3 regions of the Streptomyces sp. NPDC088730 genome follow, and region 2 is predicted to be linked to each of the others. Evidence: riboswitches for the same ligand, from Rfam matches in the RefSeq annotation. Region 2 holds a riboswitch; each other region holds the start of a gene.
The links. Region 2 has a riboswitch for thiamine pyrophosphate ahead of ACIP89_RS27320 (purine-cytosine permease family protein). Riboswitches for the same ligand answer to the same signal wherever they lie in the genome.
Positions count from the first base shown of each region.

Region 1 (10,115 bases), on a different contig from region 2:
GCCGGACATCGAGGTGGTGGGCGAGGCGGAGGACGGGGCCGCGGCCGTCCGGATGGCCGCCGAGCACCGCCCCGATCTGGCGCTCCTCGACATCCGGATGCCGGGGCTGAACGGCATCGAGGCGGCGCGCGAGATCATCGCCGGCTCAGGCGGTGCGACCAGGGCGCTGATGCTGACGACGTTCGGACTCGACGAGTACGTGTACGACGCGCTGACGGCGGGGGCCAGCGGGTTCCTGCTGAAGGACGCGACGTTTCCCGAACTGCTGCACGCGGTAAGGGTGGTGGCCGAAGGCCAGGCACTGCTCTCCCCGGACATCACCGGCCGGCTGATCGCGGAGTTCACCCGCCAGCGGGTCGCCGCTCCGCCCGCGCGCTCCGTCGAGGGTCTGACCACACGGGAGGTGGAGGTGCTCGTCCTGATCGCCCGGGGTCTGTCGAACGCCGACATCGCGGACCGGCTCACCATCACCGCCCACACGGTCAAGACCCATATCAACCGGCTGTTCGCGAAGATGGAGCTGCGGGACCGGGCGCAGGCGGTGATTCTCGCGTACGAACTGGGGCTGGTCGTGGCCGGACACGGCGCGGGCCGGTCCCGGCCGGGGACGGGCCGGTGAGCCGCGGCCGGTCACAGCACGGCGGGCAGTACGACGCTCTCCGCCGCGTCGAAGGTGACGCCGACGACCGCGCCCTCCTCCGGTGTGCCGCGCAGCGAACACTCGGCGTCCAGGGCCGGTCCGTGCTCGGGGCGCAGCGTGACGGCGACGTGGTTGCCGCGGAAGGTGCGGGCGGCCACGGTGCAGCGCAGGCCGTCCTCCGGGGCGCCGATCAGGACGCCGGCCGGCCGCACCAGCAGATCGCAGGCCCCCTGCGGTGATCCGGCGGGCACCGGCACCTTGCCCCACTCCGTGTCGGCCGCCTCGCCGGTGACCGTCGCCTCCACCACGTTGTCGAAGCCCAGGAAGCGGGCGACGAAGGCCGACGCGGGGTGCTGCCAGACTTCCAGCGGAGTGCCCACCTGGGCGATGCGTCCGTCGCGCATCACGACGACGCGGTCGGCCAGCGCGAAGGCCTCGCCCTGGTCGTGGGTGACGGCGAGCACGGTCGTGCCCAAGCGGGCGAAGAGCGTGCGCAGTTCGACGACGAGGCGTTCGCGCAGGCTGCGGTCGAGCTGGCCGAGCGGCTCGTCCAGCATCAGCAGCCTGGGCCGGGGCGCGAGCGCGCGGGCCAGGGCGACGCGCTGCTGCTCGCCGCCGGAGAGCGCGGCAATGGCCCGCCGCCCGGCGCCGGGCAGCCCCACCAGGTCGAGGAGTTCGGCGACCTTGCGTTCCTGCTCGCCCCGGCCCACGCCGCGCATCCGCAGCCCGAAGGCGACGTTGGCGCCGACGTCCCGGTGCGGGAAGAGCTGGTGGTCCTGGAACATCAGGCCGAGTCCGCGCCGGTGCACCGGCACCCCGGTCTGGTCCGCGCCGTCGAGCAGGACCCGGCCGCCGTCCGGGTGCTGGAGACCGGCCACCACCCGCAGCAGCGTCGACTTCCCGCTGCCGCTCGGCCCGAGCACACAGACGATCTCGTGGTCCGCGACCTCCAGGTCCACCGCGTCCAGCGCCACCCGGTCGCCGAAGCGCACGGTGGCCGATTCGAGAGTCAGCATTGTGTCAGCATCCCTAGAACTCGCCGGATCGGTCGGTGCGGATGCGTTCGAGCAGCAGCAGCGACACCGCGCACACGAGCATCAGAATGGTGCTGAGGGCCATCGCCTGGCCGTAGTTGAGATCCCCGGACCGCCCCAGCAGCCGCGCCACCGCGACCGGGAGCGTCGGGTTGTCGGGCCGCGCGATGAACACCGTGGCGCCGAACTCCCCGAGCGACACGGCGAAGGCGAAGCCCGCCGCCACCAGCAGCGCCCGGCGCACCAGCGGCAGATCCACCTCGCGCCAGGCCCGCAGCGGCGAGGCACCGAGCACCGCGGCCGCCTCGCGCAGCCGCCCGTCCACCGCGCGCAGGACCGGCAGCATGGTCCGTACGACGAACGGCACCCCGACCAGCGCCTGGGCGAGCGGCACCAGGATCCAGGAGGTCCGCAGATCGAGCGGAGGCTTGTCCAGGGTGATCAGGAAGCCGAAGCCGACGGTGACGGCGGAGACCCCGAGGGGCAGCATCAGCAGCGCGTCGAAGCCCCTGACCAGCCGCCCGGCCCGCCTGGTCAGGGCCGCCGCGGCCAGGCCGCCGACGACCAGCGCGATGGCGGTCGCGACCAGGGCGTACCGCAGCGAGTTCCCGATCGCTTCGAGCGGCGCGACCAGGAACGTGCCGCTGTTCGCGTCCGCCGAGGCCAACGCCCGGTAGTAGCCGAGGCCGTGGCCGCCGGGCAGGTCGAGTGAGCGCTCCACCAGGATGGCGAGCGGCAGCAGGATCAGTACCAGCACGGTCAGCAGGACGCCCGCGAGCAGCGCCCACTGACCCGCCCCTCGTGGTCTGCGCGCGGTCTGCGCCGGGTCGACGAGCTTCAGCGCGCTCTCCCGGCGCCGCACGGTCCAGGCGTGCACGGCGAGGATCGCGCCGACCGCCGCGAACTGCACGAGCGTCAGCACGGCGGCCGTCGGCAGGGCGAGCAGCTGCGCGGTCTGGCGGTAGATCTCCACCTCCAGCGTGGAGAATCCGGGGCCGCCGAGGATCTGGACGACGCCGAAGGAGGTGAAGGTGAAGAGGAAGACCATCAGCGCGGCCGCCGCCACGGCGGGGGCGAGCGCCGGGAGCGTCACCCGTCGCCAGGCGGCGAACCGTCCGGCGCCGAGCACCCGGGCGGCCTCCTCCTGCCGCGGGTCGAGCTGTGACCACAGCCCGCCGACGGTGCGCACGACGACCGCGTAGTTGAAGAAGACATGGGCCAGCAGGATCGCCCACACCGTGGTGTCGAGCCGGACCCCCCACAGATCGTCGAGGAAGCCGCCGCGCCCCAGCAGGGCGAGGAAGGCGGTGCCCACGACGACGGTCGGCAGGACGAACGGCACCGTGACGACGGCCCTCAGCACCTGCTTGCCCGGAAAGTCGAACCGGGCGAACACATAGGCACCCGGCAGCGCGATCAGCAGGGTCAGCGCGGTCGAGGCGAGCGCCTGCCAGAGCGTGAACCAGAGGACGTCCTGGATGTCGGACCGGCTCAGCACCTCGCCGATCCGTCCGAACTGCCACGCCCCGCCGTCCTTGAGCCCGCGTCCCACGATCGCGACGACGGGGTAGGCGAAGAACACCGCGAAGAAGGCGACGGGCACGGCCATCAGGCCGAGCCGGACCGCGCTCCCGCGCCGCGACCGGGAACGTGCGGCCTTCCCGCCCGCGCCCGGTCCGCGTACGGGAGGCTTCGCTACTTCACTACCAGCGAGGACCATGACTGGACCCACTGCTCACGGTTCTTGGCGATCGCGTCCGGGGCGACGGTCGCGGGCTTGTCCGGGGTGGCCCCGAACCTGGTGAAGAGTTCCGGCACCTTCGCGCCCTTGGTGACCGGGCTGACGAACATGTTGAGCGGCATGTCCTCCTGGAACTTCTTCCCGATCATGAAGTCCAGCAGGGCCTTGCCGCCCGCCTCGTTCTTCGCGCCGTCGAGCAGGCCGGCGAACTCGATCTGCCGGAAGCACGTCCCGGTGGCGACCCCGGTCGGAGCGGTCTTGGGCCGCGGGTCCGCGTACAGCACCTCGACGGGCGGGCTGGAGGCGTAACTGACCACGAGCGGCCGGTCGGCCTTGGCCTTCTTGCCGCCCGCGGAGCCGGAGAACTCCTCGTTGTACGCCTGCTCCCAGCCGTCGACGACCTTGACGCCGTTGCTCTTCAGCTTCTTCCAGTAGTCCTGGTAGCCGTCCTCGCCGTAGGTGGCGATGCTGCCGAGGAGGAAGCCGAGGCCGGGCGAGGAGGTCGCGGCGTTCTCGGTGACGAGGAGGTTCTTGTACGCGGGCTTCGCCAGGTCGTCGAAGGTCTTCGGCGGAGCGAGCTTCTTGTCGGCGAAGTACTTCTTGTCGTAGTTGACGCAGATGTCGCCGGTGTCGACCGGCGTGACCCGGTGCTTTCCCGCGTCCAGCTGGACGTCGGACGCGACCCGGCCGAGGCCCTTGGCGGCGTACGGCGTGAAGAGGCCGTTGTCGAGGGCGCGCGAGAGCAGGGTGTTGTCGACGCCGAAGAACACGTCACCGCGCGGTGAGCCCTTGGTCAGGATCTCCTGGTTGAGGGCGGCGCCCGCGTCACCGCTCTTCAGGACCTTGACGGTGTAGCCGGTCTCCCGGGTGAACTCCTTCAGCACACCCTTGGAGGCGTTGAAGGAGTCGTGGCTGACGAGCGTGACGGTCTTGGAGCCGGTGCCCTTGGTGCCGGACGAGCCGGACGACGCGTCGTCCGAGCTGCCGCAGCCGGCGAGCGCGGTCGCGCCGATCGCGGCGGCGACGGCCGTCACCGCGACCTTCTTGGTGGTGCTCATGTGATTCCTCCTGGGGGTGACCAGGAAGAGACGCGGCCCCGCCCGCGCCGGTGGCGAACCGGAAGCGGGCAGGGCGCAACAGCTTGAGTAAGGTCCGAACTTCCTACCCGGAATGACCCGGGCGAGGTTCAGAGGGTCTGCGGCCAACCTGTCCTCGGTGCCGCACTCTCAGCGCTGTGGCGCTCCCCTGTCGGAATATGAAGTTGATTTCACGCCCAGGCTACACGGCTGGTTCCGGCCGCAGAGCCTGCCCCGGAGTCCGGGCGACGCACCCCAGGGTCTGTCCGGCGGATCATGGCCGGGGCGCCCCAGGGGCTGTCGTCACACTGCCGTCTGACGCCGCGCGGCCGCCCTTCGGGCGACGACGTAAGTTTGACGGCAGACCCTAGCGCTCGGACGCCGCGAGCTGCCCGCAGGCCCCGTCGATCTCCTGGCCCCGGGTGTCCCGCACGGTCACCGGCACCCCGTGGGCGGCGATGGCCTCGACGAACGCCTTCTCGTCCTCCGGCCGCGAGGCGGTCCACTTCGAGCCCGGTGTCGGGTTCAGCGGGATCAGGTTGACGTGTACCCGCTTGCCCTTGAGGAGCCGGCCGAGCCGGTCGCCCCGCCAGGCCTGGTCGTTGATGTCACGGATCAGCGCGTACTCGATGGAGATGCGGCGACCGGACTTCTCCGCGTACTCCCAGGCCGCGTCCAGCACCTCGCGCACCTTCCACCGGGTGTTCACGGGGACGAGGGTGTCGCGCAGCTCGTCGTCCGGGGCGTGCAGCGAGACGGCGAGACGGCACTTGAAGCCCTCGTCCGCGAAACGCAGCATCGCGGGCACCAGACCGACGGTCGAGACGGTGATCCCGCGCTGCGACAGCCCCAGCCCGTCGGGCTCGGGGTCGGTCAGCCGGCGGATGGAGCCGACCACCCGGTTGTAGTTGGCGAGCGGCTCGCCCATGCCCATGAAGACGATGTTGGAGAGCCGCGCGGGGCCTCCGGGGACCTCGCCGTCACGCAGCGCCCGCATGCCGTCCACGATCTGGTGGACGATCTCCGCCGTGGAGAGGTTGCGGTCGAGACCGGCCTGCCCGGTGGCGCAGAACGGGCAGTTCATCCCGCAGCCCGCCTGCGAGGAGATGCACATCGTGACGCGCTCGGGGTAGCGCATCAGGACGGACTCGACCAGCGTCCCGTCATGCAGCTTCCACAGGGTCTTGCGGGTGGTGTCGTCGTCGCAGCTGATGTGGCGGACCACGGACATCAGCTCGGGGAACAACGCCTCCGCGAGCTTGTCCCGCGACCCGGCCGGAATGTTGGTCCACTCCGAGGGGTCGTGCGCATACCGCGCGAAGTAGTGCTGCGAGAGCTGCTGCGCGCGGAAGGGCTTCTCGCCGGTCGCGGCGACGGCTTCCTTGCGCTCGGCGGGCGTGAGGTCGGCGAGGTGCCGCGGCGGCTTCTTGGCTCCGCGGGGCGCGACGAAAGTGAGTTCTCCGGGCTTAGGCATGGTTCTTCCAGTGTCGCAGACACGCCGGGGTGCGATCGGTCATCGCGGTCCGGCCTGCTTGAGGTACGGGTCACTCGGTGACCAGGGCCCGGATCGCCTGTTCCGACCAGTGGCCGGCGGCTCCGCGCGACGAGGCGACGTAGGCCGCCACGGTGTCCACGTCCCAGGCACCCGCGTCGAGCAGGCCGGCGGCGAGGAGGCGCGCGTATGCCCGGGAAGGAGGCACCGGGTTCACTTCGCCGGCCCGCCAGGGGGCCGTGAACGTGAGGACGGGCAGTCCGTCCAGCTGTCCGGCACACACCAGCGTCTCGTACCGCCCGTCTCCCAGCCGCGCGACACCTGACCTGAGCACCGGACCGAGATCAAGATCTTCACCGGGGCTCCTGTACATCTCCTGAGCGGCGATGTCCGCGAACTGTGACGCCGAGACAAGGTGGGCGCGGGCGAGGACCCGCCCCTCCTGTTCCGGGTCGTAGAAGGCTCGTCCGCCGCCCCAGACGGGCGACTCCGTGGCGAAGTACAGGGCGCCCGTCAGTTCCACGGGAACGGACCGGCCGGGCATGCGGCGGTCCCTGCATCCCGGATGCGCACGGCCCGCGCCGGGCGGCCGGCCGCCCTCGATGTAGGAGGCGAGCCGGTCGAGATGCGCGTTCGAGCCGTAAGAGGTGTACCAGACACGCTGCGGCGCGGACTCCTCCACGGCTCCGGGCTCGATCGAATGCGCGCCGGCCATGACGCCCCTTCCCCGCTCTGCTTGCGTTCCGCCAGCGTCTTCCGCTCTCCAGCGTCGCAGACACGCGCCGGGACCGCCGGAGCACCCCTGAACCGGGCCGGACGGGGTACCCGCAGTGACAGGAGCAAGCCCGCCGACCCAGCAGGAGGTATCAGCCGTGCACACCGTGAAGCACTGGTTCAGCCACAGCCTGGCCGCGCAGGCCCTGGTGCTCTTCGTACTGGGACTGGGGCTCGGAGCCGTGTTCCGCAGAGACGGTCATCCGGCCTTATGGGCGGTCCAGAGTCTGGTCTACACCGCCGTGATCGTCGGCATCCTGGCGTACCAGCGCCGCAGGACCAGCCTTGCAACCGGCGCGCGGCCCGGCACGGTCGTCGACCTCAACCGCAGGATCCGGCACCGCGAGGTGCCCAAGGACCCCGAGGAGCGGGCGGTCATGCGCCGGCTGGTCGAGGACCAGCTCGGGAAGATGGAGCGGGGCAGCCGGTGGCAGCCCTACTGGCTGGGATTCATGGGTCTGATCGCGGTGGGCATGCTGGTCCTCGGGTTCACCACCGGCTCGCCGGCCTTTCCGGTGGTCTTCGCCGTGGGCGTGATCGCCTTCTGCTGCTGGATCGTGTGGATGCGCAAGCGGGCGATGGAGCTCTATCAGCACATGCGCTCGGCCCTGCGGGAACGCGGCTGACGTCACCGACACGGGTGAGGGCCCACCGTCCGTGGACGGTGGGCCCTCACCCGTGGTGACGCGTACGGACGCTCAGCCGGAGCCGACGAAGAGGACCATCAGCAGCCAGACCACCGGCGCGGTCGGCAGCAGGGAGTCCAGCCGGTCCATGATGCCGCCGTGCCCGGGGAGCAGCGTGCCCATGTCCTTGATCCCGAGGTCCCGCTTGATCATGGACTCGCCCAGGTCACCGAGGGTGGCGCTGGCGGCGACCGCGAGCCCGAGCAGCAGCCCCTGCCACCAGGAGCCGTCGTCGATCAGGAACTGCATGCACAGCGCACCGGCCACCATCGCGAAGCTCACGGCTCCGAAGAGGCCCTCGCGGGTCTTTCCGGGGCTGATCCGGGGTGCGAGCTTGTGCTTGCCGAACCGCCAGCCGACGGCGTACGCGCCGGTGTCGCTGACCACGGTCAGCAGCAGGAAGGTCAGCACCCGCATCGGCCCGTCGTCCGCCGTCAGGAGCAAGGCGACGAAGGTGGCCAGGAACGGTACGTAGAACGCGGCGAAGACGCCGGCCGTGACGTCCTTGAGGTAGCCCTCCGGCGGTTCGGTCATCCGCCAGACGAGCACCGCCAGAGCGGTCAGGGCCATCGCGGCCCAGGCGCCCTCGGCACCTCGCGCGTAACCGGCCACGACCATGGCCGCGCCGCCGACCGCGAGGGGTACGAGCGGCGCCTTGATGCCCTTGCGCTCCTCCAGCCGGGAGGTGAGCTCCCAGAGGCCGACGACGACGGCGACCACGATCACGCCGACGAAGACGGCCTTGACGATGAAGAGCGAGGCGACGACGACCGCGCCCAGCCCCACGCCGACCCCTATGGCGGACCCGAGATCACGGCCCGCACGTTTCTTCTGCGGAGGTGGCGGCGCGGTGGACATGGGCTCCTGCGGCTTCTCGTCGCGGAACAGGGGGCCGCCGCTCAGGCGTGCGGCCCCCTGGTCCCGGTCATCACGGTCGTCAGCGTCTCTACCTGCGTCGGGAACGTCCGGCACGATGGGCATGGGCCGAGTCTGCTGGGCGTTATGCACATCGTATGCAGGACCCGCCGGAGCGGACCGCATCTCGGGAGCGGCCCCGTGGCCGGCGTCCCGCGGGACGCCCCAGGAAGAGTCGTTCATCAGACTTCGAGCAGCTCGGCTTCCTTGTGCTTCAGCAGCTCGTCCACCTGCGCGACGTACTTCGCGGTGGTGTCGTCGAGCTCCTTCTCGGCGCGGCGGACCTCGTCCTCGCCGGACTCCTTGTCCTTGACCAGCTTGTCCAGGGTCTCCTTGGCCTTGCGGCGGACCGCGCGGATCGAGATCTTGGAGTCCTCGGCCTTGGTCTTCGCGACCTTGATGTAGTCGCGACGGCGCTCTTCGGTGAGGTCGGGGAAGTTCACCCGGATGATATTGCCGTCGTTGCTCGGGTTGACGCCGAGGTCGGAGTCGCGGATGGCCTGCTCGATGTTGCGCAGCGCCGTCTTGTCGAAGGGCGTCACGACGGCCATCCGGGGCTCGGGCACCGAGAAAGAGGCCAGCTGGTTGATCGGGGTCAGCGCGCCGTAGTAGTCGGCGACGATCTTGTTGAACATCGCCGGGTGCGCACGGCCGGTACGGATCGCGGCGAAGTCCTCTTTCGCGACCACGACGGCCTTCTCCATCTTCTCCTCGGCCTCAAGGAGGGTTTCTTCGATCACCACGTGCTCCTGCGTGTCTTGAGTGGGCCCGGCGTGCTCGGGCCCGGCGGGTCCTGCGTCGCGTCCTCACCTGCACGGTGTCCGACCGGCAGGCCGTTGTCCATCCTTCGGGCCCCTGCTCGGGCCCCGGGAACCACCGGGTCTCCCCGGTCCGGTCCCCCGGTTCTCAGGCCCGGGTGCTCCGGTCGCTCACGAGCGAGCCGATCTTCTCACCCTTGACGGCTCGGGCGATATTGCCCGCCGCCGTCAGCTCGAAGACGAGGATCGGCAGCTGGTTGTCACGGCAGAGCGTGATGGCGGTGGCGTCGGCGACCTTGAGGTCGCGGGCGAGCACCTCGCCGTACTCCAGCGCGTCGAACTTCACCGCTCCGGGGTTGGTCTTCGGGTCGGAGTCGTAGACCCCGTCCACACCGTTCTTGCCCATCAGCAGCGCCTCGGCGTCGATCTCCAGGGCGCGCTGGGCCGCGGTGGTGTCGGTGGAGAAGTACGGCATGCCCATACCGGCGCCGAAGATGACGACGCGGCCCTTCTCCAGGTGCCGTACGGCGCGCAGCGGGATGTACGGCTCCGCGACCTGGCCCATGGTGATGGCGGTCTGGACGCGGGAGTCGATGCCCTCCTTCTCCAGGAAGTCCTGGAGCGCCAGGCAGTTCATGACCGTGCCGAGCATGCCCATGTAGTCGGACCGGGCCCGGTCCATACCGCGCTGCTGGAGCTCGGCGCCGCGGAAGAAGTTGCCGCCGCCGATGACGATCGCGATTTCCGCGCCGTCCCGGACGACCGCCGCGATCTCGCGTGCGATGGCGTGTACGACATCGGGGTCGACACCGAGACCCCCGCCACCGGCGAACGCCTCTCCGGACAGCTTCAGCATGAAGCGTCCGGGCACCTTGCCGTCGTCGCGCCTGTGGTCACCTTTTGCGGCGTCCGCGCCCTTGTTCATGGAGATTCTCCTCGTGCACATACGAAGAAGGCCATTGCCGGTGGGTCCGATGTCCCTCAGCGGCAATGGCCTCC
Region 1 covers NZ_JBIVLK010000013.1:87,577-97,691, forward strand. Annotated here, with positions in the region: gene ACIP89_RS29880 (response regulator) at 1-619, shown strand, start outside; gene ACIP89_RS29885 (ABC transporter ATP-binding protein) at 631-1,656, opposite strand; gene ACIP89_RS29890 (ABC transporter permease) at 1,670-3,283, opposite strand; gene ACIP89_RS29895 (thiamine ABC transporter substrate binding subunit) at 3,370-4,473, opposite strand; TPP riboswitch at 4,556-4,672, opposite strand; gene rlmN (23S rRNA (adenine(2503)-C(2))-methyltransferase RlmN) at 4,859-5,965, opposite strand; gene ACIP89_RS29905 (histone deacetylase) at 6,036-6,698, opposite strand; gene ACIP89_RS29910 (hypothetical protein) at 6,856-7,383, shown strand; gene ACIP89_RS29915 (phosphatidate cytidylyltransferase) at 7,456-8,541, opposite strand; gene frr (ribosome recycling factor) at 8,541-9,098, opposite strand; gene pyrH (UMP kinase) at 9,265-10,041, opposite strand.
Region 1: another riboswitch for thiamine pyrophosphate. It lies ahead of ACIP89_RS29895 (thiamine ABC transporter substrate binding subunit); the one in region 2 lies ahead of ACIP89_RS27320 (purine-cytosine permease family protein).

Region 2 (10,115 bases):
CATCCGGAAGCCCAGTCCGCCCTGGGCCGCGATGAGTTCGGCCGCGACGACGGTCGCCCAGGAGGCGCCGAGCCCGATCCGCATGCCGACCAGGATGAACGGGGTGGAGGCGGGCACGACGACGCCGATGAAGACCTGCGGGTCACGGGCGCCGAGCACCCGGGCGGCGTTGACGAGGGTGACGTCGACGGCGACGACGCCCTGGAAGGTGGAGACGACGGACGACAGGAACGAGGCCAGGAAGATCACGAAGATCTTCGGGGTCTCGTCGATGCCCATGAGGACGATGGCGAGCGGGATGATCGCGAGCGGCGGGACCATCCGGAAGAACTGCAGCCAGGGCTCGATCAGCCCGCGGACGACCGGGTACCAGCCCATCAGGAAGCCGACCGGGACCGCGAGGACGACACCGAGCACGTAGCCGATGAGGACGCGCTTGAGGCTGGCGCCCGCGTCGGTGAACAGGGTCCCGTCCGCGATGAGTCGGCCCGCGCGGCGGGCCACCACGACCGGTCCGGGGAAGCCGTCGATACCGCTGTTCGCGAGGGCGGTCCAGGCGAGCAGGCCGAGCGCGGCGGAGGCGAGGGCGAGCAGCACGCTGGCGGGGCGGCCGGTGCCGCGCGGCCTCTTCACGGCGCTCCCCGCGCGCTTGGAGCTCTTCGCGCCTTCAGGGGCCGCGCGCTCTCCCCGGTCTTCCACGGGGGCCTCGGCCGGGGTCTTCATGCCACTTCCTCCGCGACGCCGTCGACGTCCGCCGCCCGGTCGCCGCCGATGTCGGCCATGTAGCTCATCCAGGAGTACGCGGGGTCGCCGCGGCGCAGCAGCTCGCGGTAGAGCCGCACGGTGAGGTCGCGCCGGACCCGCGCGTAGGCGGGCGCGTCGTACACGTTGTGGAGTTCGTGCGGGTCGGTCTCCAGGTCGTAGAGCTCGTGCACGCTCTCCGGGTTGTGGACCAGCTTGTGGCGCCGGTCGCGGAGCATGCGCTGCGAGTAGGGGAAGTGGTGGCCGTGGAATTCGGCGACGATCTCGTCGCGGGTCTCCCCCGCGTCGGCCCCGTGCAGGAGCGGCAGCAGGCTGGTGCCGTCGCACTGGTCCGGCACAGGTGCTCCGGCCAGTTCGAGAATGGTCGGGTTGAGGTCGATCAGGCTGGCGAAGTCGTCGCGGACCTGGGCCGGGGCGCCGGGAATCCGGGCGATGCCGGGGATCCTGTAGATGTCCTCGTACATCGCCGGGCCCTTGTCGTTGAGCCGGTGGGCGCCGGTGAACTCACCGTGGTCGGCGGTGAAGAAGACCGCCGTGTCGTCCCACAGGCCGTGTTCCTTGAGCGCCTCGATGAGCCGGCCGGCCTGGTGGTCGATCATCGTGACGTAGCCCCAGTAGACGGCGATCAGCTTGCGCCAGGCGGCGGCGTCGAATCCGTCCGAGGACCAGTACGCGCTGTACTGGCGCTGCACCTCGGGCTTCCCGGCGAAGGTCTCGGCCATCGAGGCGGGGAGCGGGACGTCGTCGGGGTCGTAGAGGTCGTAGTAGCTGTCGGGGATCAGGTACGGCAGATGCGGGCCGTACCAGTGGCAGGACAGCATGAACGGCTTGCCGCTCGACTTCCATTCGCCGGCGTAGCGGTCCAGCAGGCCGAGTGCGCGGTCGGTGAGGAAGGCCTCCATGGTGGCCTCCGCGGGCTGCTGGAGCCGGCCCGCGATGAGGTGTCCGCGCCCGGTGCCGTTGGCGGCGGTCCCGAAGACGGGTTCGCGTACCGCGAAGGGCGGGAATCCGTTGTCCTCCAGCCACTTCTCGTACGAGGGGTGGTGGACGGGGTTGAGGGCGCCGGGCAGGTGCTCGCCGTCCAGGCCGTAGGACTCGGGGCCCCGCTCGCGGCCGATGTGCCACTTGCCGACGTGGCCCACCGAGTAGCCAAGGTCCGTCAACTGGCCCCACAGCGTGGGGTCTTCGTCGGAGAGCTCGTCCTTGCTCCCGCCGTTGCGCTCGGGGTTGTTCAGCATCCCGTGGCGGAAGGGGTGGAGGCCGGTGGCCAGCGAGGCGCGGGCCGGGGTGCAGATCGCGGTCGGGGTGTAGAAGCGGTCGAAACGGGTTCCCGCGGCCGCCAGGGCGTCGAGGGCCGGGGTGTCGACGAGTGGGTTGCCGTAACAGCCCAGGGTGTCGGTCCGGTGCTGGTCGGTCATCAGGAACAGGACGTTGCGCGGAGCCACTCGGGCCGCCCTTTCGGTGGTCGCTCGGTGTGCTGCCGGGAACCGGCCGGTGCCGGTCCGGCGGTGCTCCGGCAGGTGCCGGTGCAGTCGGCTGACCGGAACTGTAGGGACGCCGACTTTTTTACGTCAACCCTCGGGAATAAACATTGTGTGAATTCGTCCGGCGCGTTGACAGAAAGCCCCGCCCCGATCGACCATGCGTCCATGACGGAACGCACCGATGCCCTGCAGCGCCTGCGCAGGGCCAATGAAGCCGCCGTACTCGGTGAACTGCGCAGGTCGGGCGCGCTGAGCCGCGGCGAGCTGAAGGAGCGGGTCGGGCTCTCCCGTACCACCCTGTTCGCGATCGTGTCCGATCTGCTGGAACGCAAGGCCGTCGTGGAACAGCCGGCGCCCGACCAGGGGCAGCCGCGCGGCCGCGGCCGGCCGGCCCTGGAGATCTCGCTCAACTCCCGCGGGGCGGAGCTGATCGGCATCGACCTCCAGCGCCAGCGCGTCCACGTCGTCGTGGCGAACTGCGCCCATGAGATCGTCGGCCGGTACAGCGCCCCCGTACCCGCGGACAGCGGCGCCGCCGAACGCGCCGCGCAGGCGATCCGCGGCGTCGAGGAGCTGGTGCGGCGCGAGAACATCAGCCTCGCCCCGGTCGAGGGCATCGGCCTCGGCCTCCCCGGCTTCGTGCAGAACCCGGCCTCCGGCGACCCCCGCACGATGACACCGTTCGCCGGGCAGGTCGCCGCAGAACTGGGCCGGCACTTCGACGCCCCCGTGCTCACGGACAACAACTCCCGGCTCGCCGCACTCGCCGAAGTGACCTGGGGCGCCGCCCGGGGCTTCGACAACGCTGTCTATCTGCGCTGGTCGGAGGGGGTCGGTGGCGGACTCGTCGTCAACGGCTCGCTGGTGCACGGCGCCCATGGCGCGGCCGGCGAGATCGGCCACACCAGCTGCGACCCCGAGGGAAAGCCCTGCCACTGCGGTGGCCGGGGCTGCCTGGAGGGGCTCATCTCCGTCCCCGCGCTGCTCGCCGCCTGCGCCGATCGCGGGGTCACCGCACGCGACGCCGCCGAGCTCGTCGCGCTCGCCGCGCAGGGCCAGCCGGACGCCGCGGACGTCGTGCGGACCGCGGCCCTCGTCGCGGGCCGGGTGCTCGCCGCCCTCGCCGCACAGGTGGACCCCGAGTGCATCGTCGTCTACGGCGAGCCGGCCGCCCTGGACGGCCTCGTCCTCACCCCCATCCGGCAACAACTGGCCGCACTCTCGCTGCCGTCCGCCCCCCGCACCATCGAAGTGCGCGGCTCCACCCTCGGCGGGGAGGCCGCCGCGCTCGGCGGGGTGGCACTGCTGCTGCGCACCACCGGCCAGGACCTGGAGGAGCTGCTCGACCGGCCGGCGCCCGGCACGCCCGACAGCGGGACCGCGCGGTGAGCGCCTGCTGCGGACCCGCCCGCGAGAACAGCCCCACGGCGCCCGCCGCTCCCCCGGCGGACTTCGCCGTCCCCGTGCGCGGCCGGGCCGACCTCCTGCGCGGCATGGTCGCCGTACCGGGCGGGCCGTTCCTGATGGGCGGCGAGGACGAGGACGCGTTCCCGGACGACGGCGAGGGACCGGTGCGGGAGGTCACGACCGGGCCGTTCCACATCGACGCGGCCTGCGTCAGCAATGCCCGGTTCGCGGTCTTCGTCAAGGCCACCGGCTATCGCACCGAGGCCGAACTCATCGGCTGGTCCTACGTGTTCGGCTCCTTCATCCCACAGCAGGCCCGGCATGCCGTACTGCCGGGCACCGTGCCCGGCGCCCCCTGGTGGCGGGCGGTGACCGGAGCCCACTGGCGGGCGCCCGAGGGGCCGGGCACCTCGGTCGGTGACCGCCGGGACCACCCGGTGGTCCACATGTCGTGGAACGACGCGACGGCCTACGCCCGGTGGGCCGGCAAGCGGCTGCCCACCGAGGCCGAATGGGAGAAGGCCGCCCGGGGCGGCCTCGTCCGGGCGCGGTTCCCCTGGGGCGACGAGCTGACCCCGAACGGCCGGCACCGCTGCAACATCTGGCAGGGCGACTTCCCGGTACGCGACACCCGCGAGGACGGCTACGCGGGCACGGCACCCGTCAAGGCCTACGCCCCCAACGGCTTCGGCCTGTACAACACCTCGGGCAACGTCTGGGAGTGGTGCGCCGACCGGTTCAGCGCGGACTGGCACAGCGCGGAGCGCCCCGCGACCCGGACCGACCCCACCGGGCCGCCGCACGGCGAGAACCGGGTGCTGCGCGGCGGCTCGCACCTGTGCCACCGCTCCTACTGCAACCGCTACCGGGTCGCCGCCCGCACCTCCAACACCCCCGACAGCACGACCGGCCACGGCGGCTTCCGCTGCGCGCTCACGGTCTGACCGCCGCCTTCACCCCCCTCGTCGCGCTCCGCGCACACCCGGCTATCCTGGCCGCCGCACCGGACACGGGGTGCCCCGCACAGGGGCTGAGAACACACCCGTCGAACCTGAACCAGTTAGCACTGGCGGAGGGATGTCTTCATGTCATTGCCGTATGCCCAGGACGAGCGCGCGGCCACGGCTCCGCGGCCCGCGTTCGACGGGCGGATGCCCACCGCCCCGGGTGATCTGCGCGTCGAGGCGCACGGGATAGCCCCCGTCCCCGAGGACCGCCGCTACGGCGGGCCCGGCCGGCTGTTCACCGTCTGGTTCGCCCCCAACCTGACCATGACCGGGGTGTTCACCGGCACCGTCGGCATCGCGCTCGGCCTGGACTTCGCCACGGCGCTCACCGCCGTCGTGCTCGGCACGCTCGTCGGCGCCGTGCCCACCGCGTACCTGGGCACCTGGGGCAGTCAGACAGGCGCCGGACAACTCCCCCTCGCCCGGCTGGCGTTCGGTCGCGGCGTGGTGCTGCCGGGCACGCTCCAGTGGCTGTCGTCCATCGCCTGGGACGCGCTGATCGGGCTGTTCGGCGGGGAGGCGCTGGCCCAGCTGTGCGGCTGGCCCTTCTGGCTGGGAGTGCTGGCCATGATGGCGGCCCAGGGCGCGCTCGGCGTCCTGGGGTACGAGGTGATCCACCGGCTCCAGACCGTGATGACCTTCGTCCTCGCCGCCGCCTTCGCGGTGCTCGCCACCAAGCTCCTGGACGGGGTACACCCCGCCGCGACCGGCACCGCGCACGGCGCGGACCGGGCGGGCGCGTCCGTCCTGACGTGCACCGTCGCCCTGAGCCTGGCGCTGTCCTGGGCGCCGTACGCCAGCGACTTCAGCCGCTACCTGCCGCGCACCACGTCACGGCCCCGGATGTTCTGGTGCACGCTGCTCGGCATCAGCGTCTCGTTCGTGGCGGTCCAGACGCTCGGCCTGTGGGGCGCGTCCGTCTTCACCGACCAGACCGCGCACGGCATCGACACCCTGCTGGGCGGGGGCGCGCTCGGGGCGTTCGGGCTGCTCGCCGTGGCACTCGCCGCGCTGTGCAGCAACGCCATGAACGACTACAGCGGCTCACTGGCGCTGCAGACCATGGGCGTCCGCCTGCCGCGCCCCGTCGCCGCCGCGCTCGCCGCCGTCCTCGGCTTCCCCCTCGTCCTGTGGATGCACGCGGCCGACACCACCGCCCGCTTCCAGAACGTGCTGCTGCTCGTCGGCTACTGGATCCCCGGGTTCGTCGCGATCGTGGCCGTCGACTGGATCGTCCGGGCGAGGGCGCGCGGCGGTTCCCCCGTCGACCTGGCCGCCGAGACCTCCCGCCCCCAGCCGTGGTGGCCCGCGCTCACCGCGTTCGCCGCCGCCTTCGCCACGGCGGTGCCGTTCATGAGCACCGGCCTGTACGTGGGCCCGGTGGCGCGGGCGCTGCACGGGGCGGACCTCGCCTACGGGGTGGCGTTCCTGGCGGCCCTCGCGGTGTACGCCCCGCTGCGGCTGCGCCGCCGCTGACGGTCCCGGCGGGCGCGGCGGACGGTGGGGCGCGGCGGACGTCACGCCTTCGCGGTCTCCGTCTCGCCGTGGATGTAGCGGCCGCCGCGGAGCAGCGAGACGACCGCGGCCACCAGGCACGCCGCGATGGCGAAGTCGAAGGCCACGGAGAGGCCCTGCTCGAACGGTCCGGAGATCAGCGTCGGGAAGAAGGCCCGCCCGGTGAGGTAGTCGGCGTGACTGGTGGGCAGCTGTGCCAGGGTCTCCGGGCCGAGCAGGCTGCGTACCGGGTTGTATCCCAGGAGCGCCGCGAAGAGCACGCCGACCGGCGGCAGCGACGCGACGCGCGCCGCGTCCGCGGACGGCACTCCCTGCTCGGTGAGTCCGTGGGCCAGCGTGTGGGGCAGCGAGCTCGCCAGCCCGGCGATCATCAGCGAGAAGAAGATGCCGATCGACAGCACCGTGGCCGAGTTCTGGAAGGTGGTGCTGATTCCCGCGCCCACTCCGCGCTGGTCCGGCGGCAGACTGTTCATGATCGCCGCCCGGTTGGGCGAGGCGAAGAGCCCCATGGCCAGCCCGTTGACGAGCAGGATCAGGGCGAAGAGCCAGTAGTCGAAGTCGACCGGCAGTTCCTTGAGCGCCACGAAGGTGGCGGCCGCCAGGAGCATGCCGCCGGTGGTGAAGAGCCGGGCGCCGTAGCGGTCGGAGGCCCACCCGGAGAACGGGCCGGCGATCAGGAACCCGATCGTCAGGGGCAGCATGTAGATACCGGCCCACAACGGGGTCTGCTCGAAGCCGTAGCCGTGCCGGGGCAGCCAGATCCCCTGGAGCCAGATGATCAGGATGAACATCAGTCCGCCGCGCCCGAGGGACGCCAGGAGACTGGCCACGTTCCCCGCCGTGAAGGCCCGGATGCGGAACAGCGCCAGATGGAACATCGGCTGGGCGGCCCGGGTCTCGATCAGGCAGAAGAGCCCCAGCACGGCCAGTCCGCCGGCGATCGCGGTGATCACCCACGGGTTGGTCCATCCCATGGTGTCGCCGCCGTAGGGCTGGATGCCGTACGTGATGCCGGAGAGTACGGCGATCAGGCCGGCCGCGAAGGTCAGGTTGCCCCATCGGTCGATCCGGGCCGGGGTGCGGACTCCGGTGTCGTGCAGCTTCAGGTAGGCCCAGACCGTGCCGAACAGCCCGATCGGGACGGAGACCAGGAACACCAGGTGCCAGTCGAAGGGACCGAGCAGCCCGCCGAGCACGAGTCCCATGAACGAGCCCGCGATGGCCGCGACCTGGTTGAGCCCGAGGGCGAGGCCCCGCTGCCGGGGCGGGAAGGCGTCGGTGAGGATGGCGTTCGAGTTCGCCATCAGCATCGCTCCGCCCACGCCCTGGAGCACCCGCATCCCGATCAGCCACAGGGCGCCGGCGGTGCCGTGCGTCCAGGTCACCGAGAGCAGTACGGAGAAGAGCGTGAAGACCGCGAACCCCAGGTTGTACATCCGGACCCGGCCGTACATGTCACCCAGCCGCCCGAAGCTCACCACCAGGACCGCGGTGACGACCATGTAGCTCATGATGAGCCAGAGCAGCAGGCTCGTGTTGCCCGGCTGAAGGGGGTCCACCCCGATGCCGCGGAAGATGTCCGGCAGCGCGATGAGGATGATCGACAGGTTGATCGTCGCGATCAGCACACCCAGCGTGGTGTTCGACAGCGCGATCCACTTGTAGCCCGGACCCAGTGGGTCCTCGGCGCCGCCGAGGCGTACGGCTGTGCTCTGCATCGGACCATCCCGCCCGTCGGAGGTACCTCGGCCGCCTACGGGAGCCAAGCTATTCCCGGGCCCCGGCGACGGCCAGTCCTGATGCTCCGGTGCAGCGGCCTCCTACGGACGAGGGGTGGCGGTCTCCTTGATGAAGAAGCCGGCGAATGCTCCGAGCACGAGCAGGATCGGCATCATGAGCAGTGCGTGGCCGTAGTCGGTGAGCGACGGAGAGCCGGGAAGGATCTTGCCGGGGATCGCCTGGAGTAGTCCGCCGATGACGAAGCAGACGCCGTTGACGATGGCCGCCGAGCTGCCGACGAGCCGTCCGGGGACGGATTCCCCGGCCACGGTGAAGCCGAGCATGTGGGCGCCCGCGAACAGGCCCACACAGAACATGGTGACCACGGAGACGCTGTTGGTCTCCTTGGGCAGGTAGATCAGCAGGCAGACGGCGGCCGCCTGCAACAGGACACCTACGACGGCCGGGACACGGCGGTTGTTCCAGTGGTCGGACATCAGGTTGAAAAGGGGCGCGCCGACGGCGAGGCCGAGCCAGGACATGGCGGTCAGGACGGCGGCGAGCGAGGTTCCGGCTCCGCGGGCTTCCATGACGCGGGGCCCCCACAGCACTCCCATGGCGAGCATTGAGCCGAAGGAGACACCGGCCAACAGCGAGGAGAGGACGACATTGCGGTTGCGGAAGCAGGCGCCGAGGTCGTGGAGGATGCTGGAGACGAGCGGTGGCCGGGCGGCCTGGGCGAGCTGTCCGGGGCCGGCGGAGGGGTTCCGTACCAGGAGCGCGAAGAGCACGATCAGTACGACGCCCGCCGCACCGAAGCCGTTGAGGAGCTGCTGCCAGCTGACGTGCTGGAGCTGCCAGGAGATCGCGGGCTGTCCGAAGGCGGAGCCGAGCGAGGCGAGTGACTGCACCAGGCCGAACATCAGGCCGTAGCGGGCGGCCGGGAACCACTGGCCGCCGATGTATCCGGCGCCGACGAATCCGAAGGAGGAGCCGACGGCGAGGACGATCTGCGCGGCGATCAGAGTGGCCATGCTGGTGGTCTGCGCGTACAGGAAGGCGCCCGCGGTGACGAAGGCGACGCCGATCGCGAGCAGCGGGCGGGAGCCGAAGCGGTCCAGCAGCGCGCCCGAGAAGAACTGGCACAGTGCGAAGGCCCAGGTGTAGATCGACCCGGCGAGGCCGATCTGGGCCACGGTGAGTGAGGCCGTCTTCTGGATCTCCGGGGAAACCACCGCATAGCCGGTCTGGATGGAGAACAGCCAGACCACGAAGACGGCGCACAGGCCCCAGATGAGCCAGGCTTCCACTCCGCCGATGGTCTTGTGCGGCCCGTGCAGGATGCGGGCACCCGGGTGCTTCCTGTACTCGGGTGCGTCACCGTTCGCGGGCGTGGGTGTGGAGGTGGTGTTCGCCATGACGTTCTCCTGTCGGCTGGCTCAGGCGGAGGCGTTGTCGCGGTCGTGGGCCAGGGCACTGTTGATGTACGTGGCACGCACGGTGCGGTCGTCGCCCATGACGGCGAGGACGAACAGCAGCTCGTCGATGTCGTTCACCCGGGAGGTGCGCTGCGCGAGCAGCGGGGTGGCCCGGGGGTCCAGGACGACGAAGTCGGCCTCGTGTCCCGGCGCCAGCGATCCGACCTTGTCGTCGATGCCCATGGCCTGGGCGCCGCCGAGGGTGGCGAGTTAGAACGCCTTGACCGAGTCGAGCGGGTAGTTGCTCAGTTCGGCGACCTTGTACGCCTCGTTCATCGTGGCGAGCAACGAGAAGGAGGTGCCCGCTCCGATGTCGGTGCCCAGCCCCACGTGCATGGGGCGTCTGGCGTCCTTGGCGTCGTGCACGTGAAACAGCCCGCTGCCCAGGAACAGGTTCGACGTGGGGCAGTGCGAGACGGCGGTGCCGGTCTCGGAGCAGCGGTCGCGTTCACGGCCGGTCAGATGCACTCCGTGTGCCAGCACAGCGCCGCGCCCGAGCAGTCCGAAGTGGTCGTAGACGTCGAGGTAGCCGTTCCGGTCGGGGAACAGGGAGCGCACCCAGGAGATCTCTCCAGTGTTCTCGGAGACGTGCGTGTGCATCAGCGCCTCCGGGTGCTCGCGCCACAGTGTCCCGGCCGCCTCCAGTTGCTCGGGGGTGCTCGTCGGGGCGAAGCGCGGCGTGATGGCGTAGAGGTTGCGGTCCTTGCCGTGCCAACGCTCCAGCAGGGCCTTGGAGTCCTCAT
Region 2 covers NZ_JBIVLK010000011.1:10,309-20,423, forward strand. Annotated here, with positions in the region: gene ACIP89_RS27300 (ABC transporter permease) at 1-723, opposite strand, end outside; gene ACIP89_RS27305 (sulfatase-like hydrolase/transferase) at 720-2,207, opposite strand; gene ACIP89_RS27310 (ROK family protein) at 2,412-3,635, shown strand; gene ACIP89_RS27315 (formylglycine-generating enzyme family protein) at 3,632-4,597, shown strand; TPP riboswitch at 4,654-4,748, shown strand; gene ACIP89_RS27320 (purine-cytosine permease family protein) at 4,739-6,136, shown strand; gene ACIP89_RS27325 (MFS transporter) at 6,178-7,893, opposite strand; gene ACIP89_RS27330 (MFS transporter) at 7,996-9,312, opposite strand; partial or broken gene guaD (guanine deaminase) at 9,334-10,115, opposite strand, start outside.

Region 3 (10,115 bases), on a different contig from region 2:
CAGGTCCAGCGTCTCCTTCATCCCGCCGGGACCGGCCAGATCGTGTCCCGCCGCGAAGATGTGGCAGGTGTCGAGGCAGACGCCGAGCTTCGGATGGGCGTCGAGCGCTTCGAAGTACGGGCCGAAGTCCCAGGTCCGCGAGCAGAGCGAGAAGCCCTGACCCGCGGTGGACTCCAGCAGCAGGAACGGGTCGTCGTCGTGCGTCAGCTCGTCCAGCAGCGGCCGCAGGTGGGTGCGTACCTGGGCCAGCGCCTCCTCGCGCGGCCTGCCGTTGGTCGCGGAGCCGGTGTGCACCACGACGCCCAGAGCGCCGATCTCGCGGGCGCGGCGCAGCGAGTGGCGCAGCGAGTCCACGGACTTCTCGACGGTCGCCGCGGTGTGCGAGCCGAAGTTGATCAGGTACGGGGCGTGGACGTACGCGGGCATGGACGCGGCGGCGCACTCGGCCCGGAACCGCTCGTCCTGCGCCGGGTTTCCCGCGGGGGCCGCCCAGCCGCGCGGATTGGCGACGAAGACCTGGACGGCCTCCGCGCCCATCTCCCGGGCGTAGGGCAGGCCGACCTTGGCGAGGCCGCCGGCCACCGGGACGTGACCGCCGACAGGGTTGCGCATACGGATCTAGAGCCCCTTGGTCTTGATGGTGATGGTGCTGCCCTCGGGCGCCTGATCGCCGCCCTCGACGGACTGGCTCGCTATCGTGTCGCTGAAGGAGAGGAACGGGGTGTCGACCTTGACCTCGAAGCCCGCGTCCTCCAGCTCGCTCCGGGCGTCGTCCTTGTCCTTGCCGGTGACGTCCGGCACGTCGATCATCCGCGGACCCTTGGAGACCTTCAGTGTGACGGTGTCGCCCTCCGCGGCCTCCCGGCCCTCGGCCGGTGACTGCTCGGCGACGTCGCCCGCGTCCTCGGAGCTGTTCACCCGGCCCGGCAGCACCTTGGCCTTCAGCCCCTCCTCGTCCAGTGCGTCGGTGGCGTCCTCGACGGAGAGGCCGGTGACGTCGGGGACGTCGACCGGGCTGCCCTTGGAGACCACGAGCGCGACCGCGGTGTCCGGGTGGCGCTCGGCGCCCGCCTCGGGGTCCGTGCGCACCACCTCACCGGCCGCCGCGTCCTCGCTGAACTCCTTGGTGGTCATGCCGGGCACCAGGCCCGCCTTCGTCAGCCGCCGCTTGGCCTCGGCCAGCGCGACACCCCCGACATCGGGCACCTTCACGATCTCGGGCCCCCGCGACACGACGAGCTTCACCGAGCCGTTGCCCCGGATGCGGGCGGCCGACTTCGGGTCGCTGTCGATCACCTTGCCGCGTTCGACGGTGTCGCTGTAGGCGCGCTCGACGCCCTTCAGCTCCAAGCCGGCGTCCGACAGCCGCTCCTTGGCCGCCTTCTCGCTCTGGCCGAGCACCCGGGGGACGTGGGTGAACTGTCCGGAGTTGATGTACCAGACGCCGCCGCCGATCCCCAGGACCAGCAGCACCGCGACGACCGCGGCGACGACGCCGCGCCGAGGCCCGCCGAGGAACCCGGCCCGGCGGGCGGGCCGCTCCGGCGGCAGCGGCGGGGGCATCTCCAGCCGGCTGGTGTGGTGGGCGGTGCCCTGACCGGGCGGCAGCACCCGCGGGATGACGCTCGTGCGGTCCTCCGCGGCGTCGCGCACCTCCGCCAGGGCCTGCGGCGGTACGGCGTCCAGCTGGGCTTCGGAGAGGCCGGCGCGGGCCTCGCGGGACTCGGCGAGCAGCGCCACCGCGTCGAACGGGCGCACCTCGGGGTCACGCGCGGTGGCGCTCGCGACCAGCCTGTCCAGCTCGGGGGGCAGCCCGGGGACGAGGGCGGAGGGGGCCGGGACGTCCTCGTTGAGATGCTGGTAGATGACCTGGGCCGGGGACTCCCCGGTGTGCGGCTTGGCGCCGGTGAGCATCTCGTACAGCACCACACCGCAGGCGTACACATCGGCGCGGGTGTCCGCGGTGCCGTGCTCGATCTGCTCGGGGGCGAGATAGGAGACGGTGCCCAGGACCGACCCGGTGGTGTCGGTCACCGTACCCACGGCCCGTACCAGGCCGAAGTCCGCGACCTTGACCCGGCCGTCGTCGCCGATGAGCACGTTCTCCGGCTTCATGTCCCGGTGCACGAACCCGGCCCGGTGCGCGGCGCCGAGCGCGGCGAGCACCGGCTCCAGGATGTCCAGCGCGGCCCGGGGCTGCAGCGCGCCGCGCTCGCGCAGCACATCGCGCAGCGTGCAGCCCGCGACGTACTCCATCGCCAGGTAGACGTACTGCTGCTGGGCCCCCTGGTCGAAGACCCCGACCACATTGGGGTGCGCGAGCCCCGCCACCGACTTGGCCTCGCGGATGAAGCGCTCGACGAACGAGGCGTCGGTCGCGAGCGCCGGGTGCATCACCTTGAGGGCGAGCACCCGGTCGAGGCGGGTGTCCATGGCCCGGTAGACCGTGGCCATGCCGCCCACGGCGATGCGGGCATCGACGCGGTAGCGGCCGTCGAGCAGCTGCCCGACGAGAGGGTCCTGGAGGGTCGTATCCACGCAGCGAGTCTACGAGCCGCCACGGACACCACCGACTGGCCGGGGCGATCCCGGAGCCGTACTGCAGCCGAGCCGTGACAGGGACACGCGATCCGGTGCCGCGGGGTCCCGTGTCAGAACGCCGGGCGCTCCGGATCCAGCGCCGCACGCCCCGCCACCGGCGACGACGCCTCGGCGAAGTGCCGGCGCGGGATCCGGCCCGCCCGGTGGGCCAGCCGCCCGCCCTCCACCGCGTGCCGCATCGCGGCGGCCATCAGCTCGGGCTGCTGGGCGCGGGTCACCGCGGAGGCGAGCATCACGGCCGCGCACCCCAGCTCCATGGCGAACGCCGCGTCGGAGGCCGTCCCGGCGCCCGCGTCCAGGATCACCGGGACCCTGGCCCGCTCGGTGATCAGCTGGAAGTTGTGCGGGTTGCGGATGCCCAGGCCCGAACCGATGGGGGAGCCGAGCGGCATGACCGCCGCGCACCCCACGTCCTCCAGCTTCCGGGCCAGCACCGGGTCGTCGTTGGTGTAGGGCAGCACGGTGAACCCGTCGTCCACCAGGATCTCCGCGGCGTCCAGCAGCTCGACCGGGTCGGGCAGCAGGGTGCGCTCGTCGGCCACGACCTCCAGCTTGACCCAGTCGGTGCCGAGCGCCTCGCGGGCCAGCCGGGCGGTGAGCACGGCCTCGCCCGCCGTGAAGCAGCCCGCCGTGTTCGGCAGCACCCGGACGCCGAGCTTCTCCAGTACGGAGAGCACGGAGCCCCGCACGGTCGGGTCGAGACGGCGCATCGCGACCGTGGTCAGCTCGGTGCCGGAGGCGGTCAGCGCGCGCTCCAGCACATCGAGGCTGGGCGCCCCGCCCGTCCCCATGATCAGCCGGGAGCCGAAGACGGTGTCCCCGAGGGTGAAGAGGTCGTCGGACACGGTCAGCCTCCCTGGACCGCGGTGAGGACCTCGACCCGGTCGCCGTCCGCGAGCGCCGCGCCGGACCACTGACCGCGCGGCACCACGGTCTCGTTCAGCGCGGCCGCGACCCCGGAGGGCGCTTCGGTCAGGGTCGCGACGAGGGCGTCCAGGGTGGTGCCCGCGGCGACGGTGAGGGCCTCGCCGTTCACGGACACGGAGAGGAGGGGCGCGGAGGCGGGAGTGGGCGCGGTCATGCGGGCTGCTCCTGTCGTACGGGGGCGGCGGCCGGGAAGCGGCCGGGGGAGAAGGGGCGGGCCACCTCCGGCAGCTCGCCGTCGGCCAGCAGCCGCGCCATGGCGTCACCGGTGACCGGGGTGAGGAGCACTCCGTTCCGGTGGTGGCCGGTGGCGAGGTGGAGGCCGGGCAGCGCGGTGCGGCCGAGCAGCGGGGCGTTGTCGGGGGAGGCGGGGCGCAGGCCGGCCCGGGTCTCGGTGAGCGGCAGCTCGGTGATGCCGGGCACCAGCTCGTGGGCGTCGCGCAGCAGCTCGTAGACCCCGCCCGCCGTGACGGTGGTGTCCCAGCCCATCTCCTCGCTGGTGGCGCCGACCACCAGCTCGCCGTTCTCGCGCGGCACCAGGTAGAGGTGGCTGCCCCGGACCACGGCCCGCACGGTGCGGCTGAGGAAGGGGGCGTACGCGGTGGGTACGGTCAGCCGCAGCACCTGGCCCTTGACCGGGCGGACGGGCGGCCGGACGTGCTCCGGCACCCCCGAGAGCCGGCCGCTGAGGCTGCCGGCGGCGAGCACGACCTGGTCGGCCGACAGCTCCGTACCGTCGTCCAGTACCGCCCCGGTGGCCCGGTCCCGCACCACGGTGAGCCGCTCGGCCCGCTGCCGGTGGAAGACGACCCCGGCCCGCTCGCACGCCGTCAGCAGCGCGGCGGACAGCCGGCGCGGGTCGACCTGGTGGTCGCCGTCGACCCGCAGCCCGCCGCGTACGCCCGGCGCGAGCATCGGCTCCAGGCGCCGGCACTCCCGGCCGGTGAGCCACTGCGACTCCAGCCCGCAGCGGCGCTGCAGCTCGTGCAGCTCCCGCAGGTGGGCGCGGTCGTCGGTGTCCAGCGCGACGGCCAGGGTGCCGCAGGCGCGGAAGCCGATGTCCTGACCGCTCGCCGCCTCCAGTTCGGCCGCGAACGCCGGATAGCGCGCGGCGGAGGCGACGTTGAGACCCAGCAGCATCTCCTCGCCGTAGTGCAGTTCGGTGACGGCGGCCAGCATGCCGGCCGCGACCCGGGCGGCCCCGCCGCCCGGATCGGGATCGACGACCGCGACGGCCAGACCGCGCTGCGCGGCCCGCCAGGCGGTGACCAGGCCGATGACGCCGCCCCCGATGACGAGGACCTCGCACCCGCTCGTGCGGTGGACAGGCATGGGCATCCAGCCCCTCCCTTCGCCGGCATGACCCGGATCAGGTTCGTACGGTCGGAGGCCGCCCAGCCTCCCTCTCAGCCCGGTACGTCCGGGCTCCCGCGAGTCTTTTACGTGGGCCACCCTAGACCCAGGCCCCGCGGACGGGTAAAGCAGGAGGCCGGCGGTGCGAGGACGGTGAGGAACACCTTTCCTGACGCACCGTCAGTTGATTAAGGTGGTCGGGTGAACGAGCAGCAGCGGGCAGAGCGGCCGGAGCGGCAGTCGGAGCGGGCCGGGCGGCGGGTGGTCGTCGTCGGCGCGGGGATGGCGGGTGTGCAGACGGCGGTGGCCCTGCGGGAACAGGGCTTCACCGGCGCGCTCACCCTCATCGGTGCCGAACCCCACCAGCCCTACGACCGTCCACCGCTGTCCAAGGCCGTGCTGCTCGGCAAGGCCGAGGAATCCGCCTTCGATATCGACTTCGAGACACTCGGCATCGAGTTGCGGCTGGGCCGTGAGGTCACGGGCCTGCGCGCCGCCGACCATGAACTGGACACCTCGAAGGGGCCCGTCCCCTACGACGTCCTGGTCATCGCCACCGGAGCCGAACCCGTCGTGCTGCCGGGCTCCGAGGGGGTGGCGGGGGTCCATCTGCTGCGCACCCTGGACGACGCGGCGCGGCTGCGGCCCGTCCTGGACGCACGGCACACCGTCGTGGTCGTCGGCGCGGGCTGGATCGGCGCCGAGTTCGCCACCGCGGCCCGCTCGGCGGGCTGCGAGGTCACCGTCGTCGAGGCCGCGGAACGCCCCCTCGCGGGCGCCCTGCCCGCCGAGGTCGCCGCCCCGATGGCCGCCTGGTACGCGGAGAGCGGCGCCACCCTGCTGACCGGGGCGCGGGTGGCCGGGGTGGAACCCGGCCGGGTGCTCCTGGCGGACGGCCGCGTCCTGCCGGCCGACGCCGTGGTCGTCGGGATCGGCGCGCACCCCGCCACCGGCTGGCTGGCCGGCTCCGGCGTCGCGCTCGGGCCCGACGGCTCTGTGACCGCCGACGCGGCGCTGCGCACCTCGCTGCCCGACGTGTACGCCGTGGGCGACTGCGCCTCCTTCCCCTCCGCGCGCTACGGGGCGCGGCTGCTGGTCCACCACTGGGACAACGCCCTCCAGGGGCCGCGTACCGCGGCCGCCCACATCATCGGGGCGTCGCCGGACGGGGCGGAGCCGCCCGCCTATGACCCCGTGCCCTATTTCTGGTCCGAGCAGTTCGGCAGGTTCGTGCAGTACGCGGGCCACCACGAGGGCGCGGACACCCTGCTGTGGCGCGGCGATCCGGACGGCCCCGCCTGGTCGGTGTGCTGGCTGCGGGACGGCGTGCTGGCCGCGGTGCTCTCCGTCGGCCGGCCGCGCGACCTGATCCAGGGGCGCAAGCTCATCGAGGCGGGCACGCCGCTCGATCCGGAGCTGGCCGGCGACGCCTCGGTGCCGCTGAAGTCGGCCGTACGCCCCTAGGGTCTGTCCGGCGGGGTGCGCCGGGCCCTGAAGGGCGGAGTCCGGGTGTCGGCTGTCAGTCCGGGATGGCAGGCTTGTCCCGTGACCGAGATTGACGCAAAGATCGATGCTCTCGTCCCTGCCTGGCTCCACCTTCCCGATATCGCCGAAATGTTCGATATCGAGGTGACGCGTGTACGGCAGCTGGTCAAGGAGGGCCAGCTCATCGCCGTACGACGTGGTGAGAACCGCGCACTCCAGGTGCCTGCCGCCTTCATCGACGGCGACAAGGTGGTCAAGGGCCTCAGCGGGACCCTGACGCTCCTGAGGGACGACGGCTACTCCGACGAGGAGATGCTGGAATGGCTCTTCACCCCCGACCCGAGCCTGCCGGGCACGCCCGCGCAGGCGCTCAGTGAGAATCGCGGCACGGAGGTGAAGCGCCGGGCCCAGGCGCTCGCCGTCTGACCTTCCGCCGCACCGGGGATGCGGTCCGCCCGAGCGGCCCGCATCCCTTCCTCACCCACCTGACCTACGCCATCGCTCTCCGGGGGAACTTCGTCATGCCCACGCCTCGCGCACAACTGTCCGACGCCCGGCTCTACCTGTGCACGGACGCCCGCAGGCGCCAGGGAGACCTCCCCGAGTTCCTCGACGCGGTGCTCTCCGGCGGAGTGGACATCGTCCAGCTCCGCGACAAGGGGATGGAGGCGGCAGAGGAGCTCGAACACCTCGCGGTCCTCGCCGACGCGTGCAGGCGGCACGGCAAGCTCCTCGCGGTCAACGACCGGGCCGACGTGGCCCACGCCATCGGCTCCGACGTGCTGCACCTGGGCCAGGGCGACCTCCCGGTGCCCGCCGCCCGCGCGATCATCGGCCAGGACGTCCTCATCGGCCGCTCCACGCACGCGGAGGCCGAGGTCGACGCCGCCGTGGGCGAGCCCGGCGTGGACTACTTCTGCACCGGCCCCTGCTGGCCCACCCCGACCAAGCCCGGCCGCCACGCACCCGGTCTGGACCTGGTCTGCTACGCCGCCTCGCTCGCCCCGGCCCGTCCCTGGTTCGCCATCGGCGGGATCGACGCGGGCAACCTCGACGAGGTGCTCGACGCCGGAGCGCGCCGCGTCGTCGTCGTGCGGGCCCTCACCGAGGCGACGGATCCGGCTGCCGCCGCCGCCGAGCTGGCCGGAAGGATCCGGGCGCGCGGCGACGCGTGATCCGGCGGGCCCCGGAGCGGACGCGGCCTTCGCCGTGGACGTGTTTGGGACATCGGCGTCCGAAGCGTGGACAAGAACCAGTCAATTCGGGCAAATCTCTCTGGTTCGGTTGGGTGGCCGTCACGCCCTGGTTAACCTGCCGTTATGGCCTTCGGTACACCCTCCACCAGGACAGATCGCGCGCGCACCGTGCGTGAGATGCTCGCGACCGGCAAGACCCTGCACTCGTTCGAGTTCTGGGCGCCCAAGACCGAGAAGGGTGAACGGAACCTCTGGAACGCGCTGCGCCGGATCGAGGCGGTGGGCCCGAGCTTCGTCTCGGTGACGTACGGAGCCGGCGGCTCCACCCGGGCCGGGACGGTGAAGGCGACCCAGGACATCGCCGCCGAATCCACCCTCACCCCGGTCGCGCACCTCACGGCGGTCAACCACTCCATCGCCGAACTGCGCAACATGGTCGGCCAGTACGCGGACGCCGGGATCCGGAACATCCTCGCCGTGCGCGGTGACCCGCCCGGCGATCCGATGGGCCCGTGGGTCGAGCACCCGCAGGGCGTGCGCTACGCGGCGGACCTCGTCCGGCTGATCAAGGAGTCCGGGGACTTCTGCGTCGGAGTCGCGGCCTTCCCCGAGATGCATCCGCGCTCGGCCGACTGGGACACCGACATCCGGCATTTCGTGGACAAGTGCCGCGCCGGTGCGGACTACGCGATCACCCAGATGTTCTTCGACCCGGAGGACTATCTGCGGATGCGTGACCGGATGGTCGCTGCCGGTTGCGAGACCCCGGTCATTCCTGAGGTGATGCCCCTCACGAGCGTCCGGCAACTGGAGCGATTCGCGCAGCTCAGCAACGCGACCCTGCCCACAGCCCTGAAAGAACGCATCCTCGCCGCCAAGGACGATCCCGCCGCTGTACGCTCCATTGGCATCGACTTCGCAACGCGGTTCTGCGCGAAGCTGCTCTCCGAGGGTGTCCCCGGGCTGCACTTCATCACGCTGAACAACTCGACGGCGACGCTCGAAATCTACGAAAATCTCGGACTGCACAAGCAGTCGTGACCGGCCGTACCCGCCGAGCTCCGGGGTGGCGGCCGTAGAAGGGGGCGGGCATGGGCTGGACGGTCCTCTACATCGCGTTCGGCATCGTTGCGCTGTGGCTGCTCGGAGAGGTGCTGCTCCAGTACAAGGCGCGGCTCCGCTGGCGTCTGCTCGCCTTCACCGGTTTCGTCGGCGTGGTCATCGGCGTCCTGATGCCGTCCGTGCCCGTGATCGTGATCGGCGCGATCGCCTTCGCGACGGGCCAGACGTACGTCACGCTCTCCTTCCGGCGCGGATTCTCGACCGGCTGGGCCATAGGGGGCAGTCCCGGCGAGAGCCGCCGCCGCCGCGGGAGCGGCGACCGCGAGCCCCGGCTGCAGGTCTCGGCCCTGGAGACGGAGTACGAGCCCGGCGGCACGCCGCCGGAGCCGTCCCACGCCCCGCAGGACCCGGCGGCGGTCTACGAGCCGGAGCCCCTGCCGGACGACACCGGCCAGTACGGCGTCTACACCGACTCCCCGTCCCCGCAGGAACAGCGGCACCAGGGACCCGAGCAGCCCCAGGGGCAGCCGCAGTACGCCGGTTACGAGCCCTACACCGACTACTCCGCGTACCCGGCACAGGGCCAGGACGCCTACGGCGGCCAGGAGTCCTACGGCAGCCAGGACGGCTACCCGGGCCAGGAGACCTACGCGGGCCAGGACGGCTACGCGGGAGCCGGACAGTACGACTACGGCACCTCCGGGCAGCAGTACGCCGCGTACTCCGACCCGTACATCGGCACCGGTACGACCGCGGGCACCCCGCAGTACGGCACCTACGACAGCTACGGGAACCACGACAGCAACGGCGGCGGGGCGCAGTACGCGGACCCGTACGCCCCGTCCGAGCAGTACGCCCCCGAGACGCCCCCGGGCGGGGTCTGGGTGCCGCAGCAGCGCGAGGGCGAGCAGCAGTACGCCCCGTTGCCCCCGGAGCAGCCCGCCCGGCCGGCCCCGTACCCGAACGGCTACGACACCGGACAGAACGACCAGTACCGCTACTGAGACCGCCGCCTGACGGCGCGTCACCGCTCCCCGGGCACCACCCGCCTCACTGCGATCCGCGGAAGCCGTCCCCCTCGACGATCAGCCCCGCGACCAGCGTCCCCGACATCCCCGCGTGCGCCGGCCCACCGCCCGGATGCGACCAGCCGCCCGCCAGCAGCAGGCCGGGCACCCGGGTGCTGTTGCCCGCGTGCAGATATCCGCCTCCGGCCCCGGCCAGCGCGGGCGGCGGAACCGCGCCGCCCGCGGCCCCGGTCTCCGCCCCGGTCTCCACGGGCGTCCGCACCTCCGCGCGGAGTACGCGTTCGCGCAGGCCGGGCACGGCCGCCTCCGCGGTGTCGATCAGGGTGTCCGCGTACCGCTTCCGCAGCGCGGCGTCCGTCCAGTCCACCGCGCCGTGCGGGGCGACCGTCGCCATCAGGGTCACCGCCTCGTGGGCGGCGTCGGGACGGGTCGAGGGGTCGTCGGGGCGCAGCACCGTCACCGTGGG
Region 3 covers NZ_JBIVLK010000001.1:1,113,244-1,123,358, forward strand. Annotated here, with positions in the region: gene ACIP89_RS04990 (deoxyribonuclease IV) at 1-612, opposite strand, end outside; gene pknB (Stk1 family PASTA domain-containing Ser/Thr kinase) at 619-2,538, opposite strand; gene ACIP89_RS05000 (thiazole synthase) at 2,652-3,446, opposite strand; gene thiS (sulfur carrier protein ThiS) at 3,449-3,682, opposite strand; gene thiO (glycine oxidase ThiO) at 3,679-4,857, opposite strand; TPP riboswitch at 4,855-4,967, opposite strand; gene ACIP89_RS05015 (NAD(P)/FAD-dependent oxidoreductase) at 5,161-6,342, shown strand; gene ACIP89_RS05020 (Rv2175c family DNA-binding protein) at 6,424-6,789, shown strand; gene thiE (thiamine phosphate synthase) at 6,885-7,538, shown strand; gene metF (methylenetetrahydrofolate reductase [NAD(P)H]) at 7,683-8,600, shown strand; gene ACIP89_RS05035 (hypothetical protein) at 8,651-9,625, shown strand; gene ACIP89_RS05040 (phytoene desaturase family protein) at 9,672-10,115, opposite strand, start outside.
Region 3: another riboswitch for thiamine pyrophosphate. It lies ahead of thiO (glycine oxidase ThiO); the one in region 2 lies ahead of ACIP89_RS27320 (purine-cytosine permease family protein).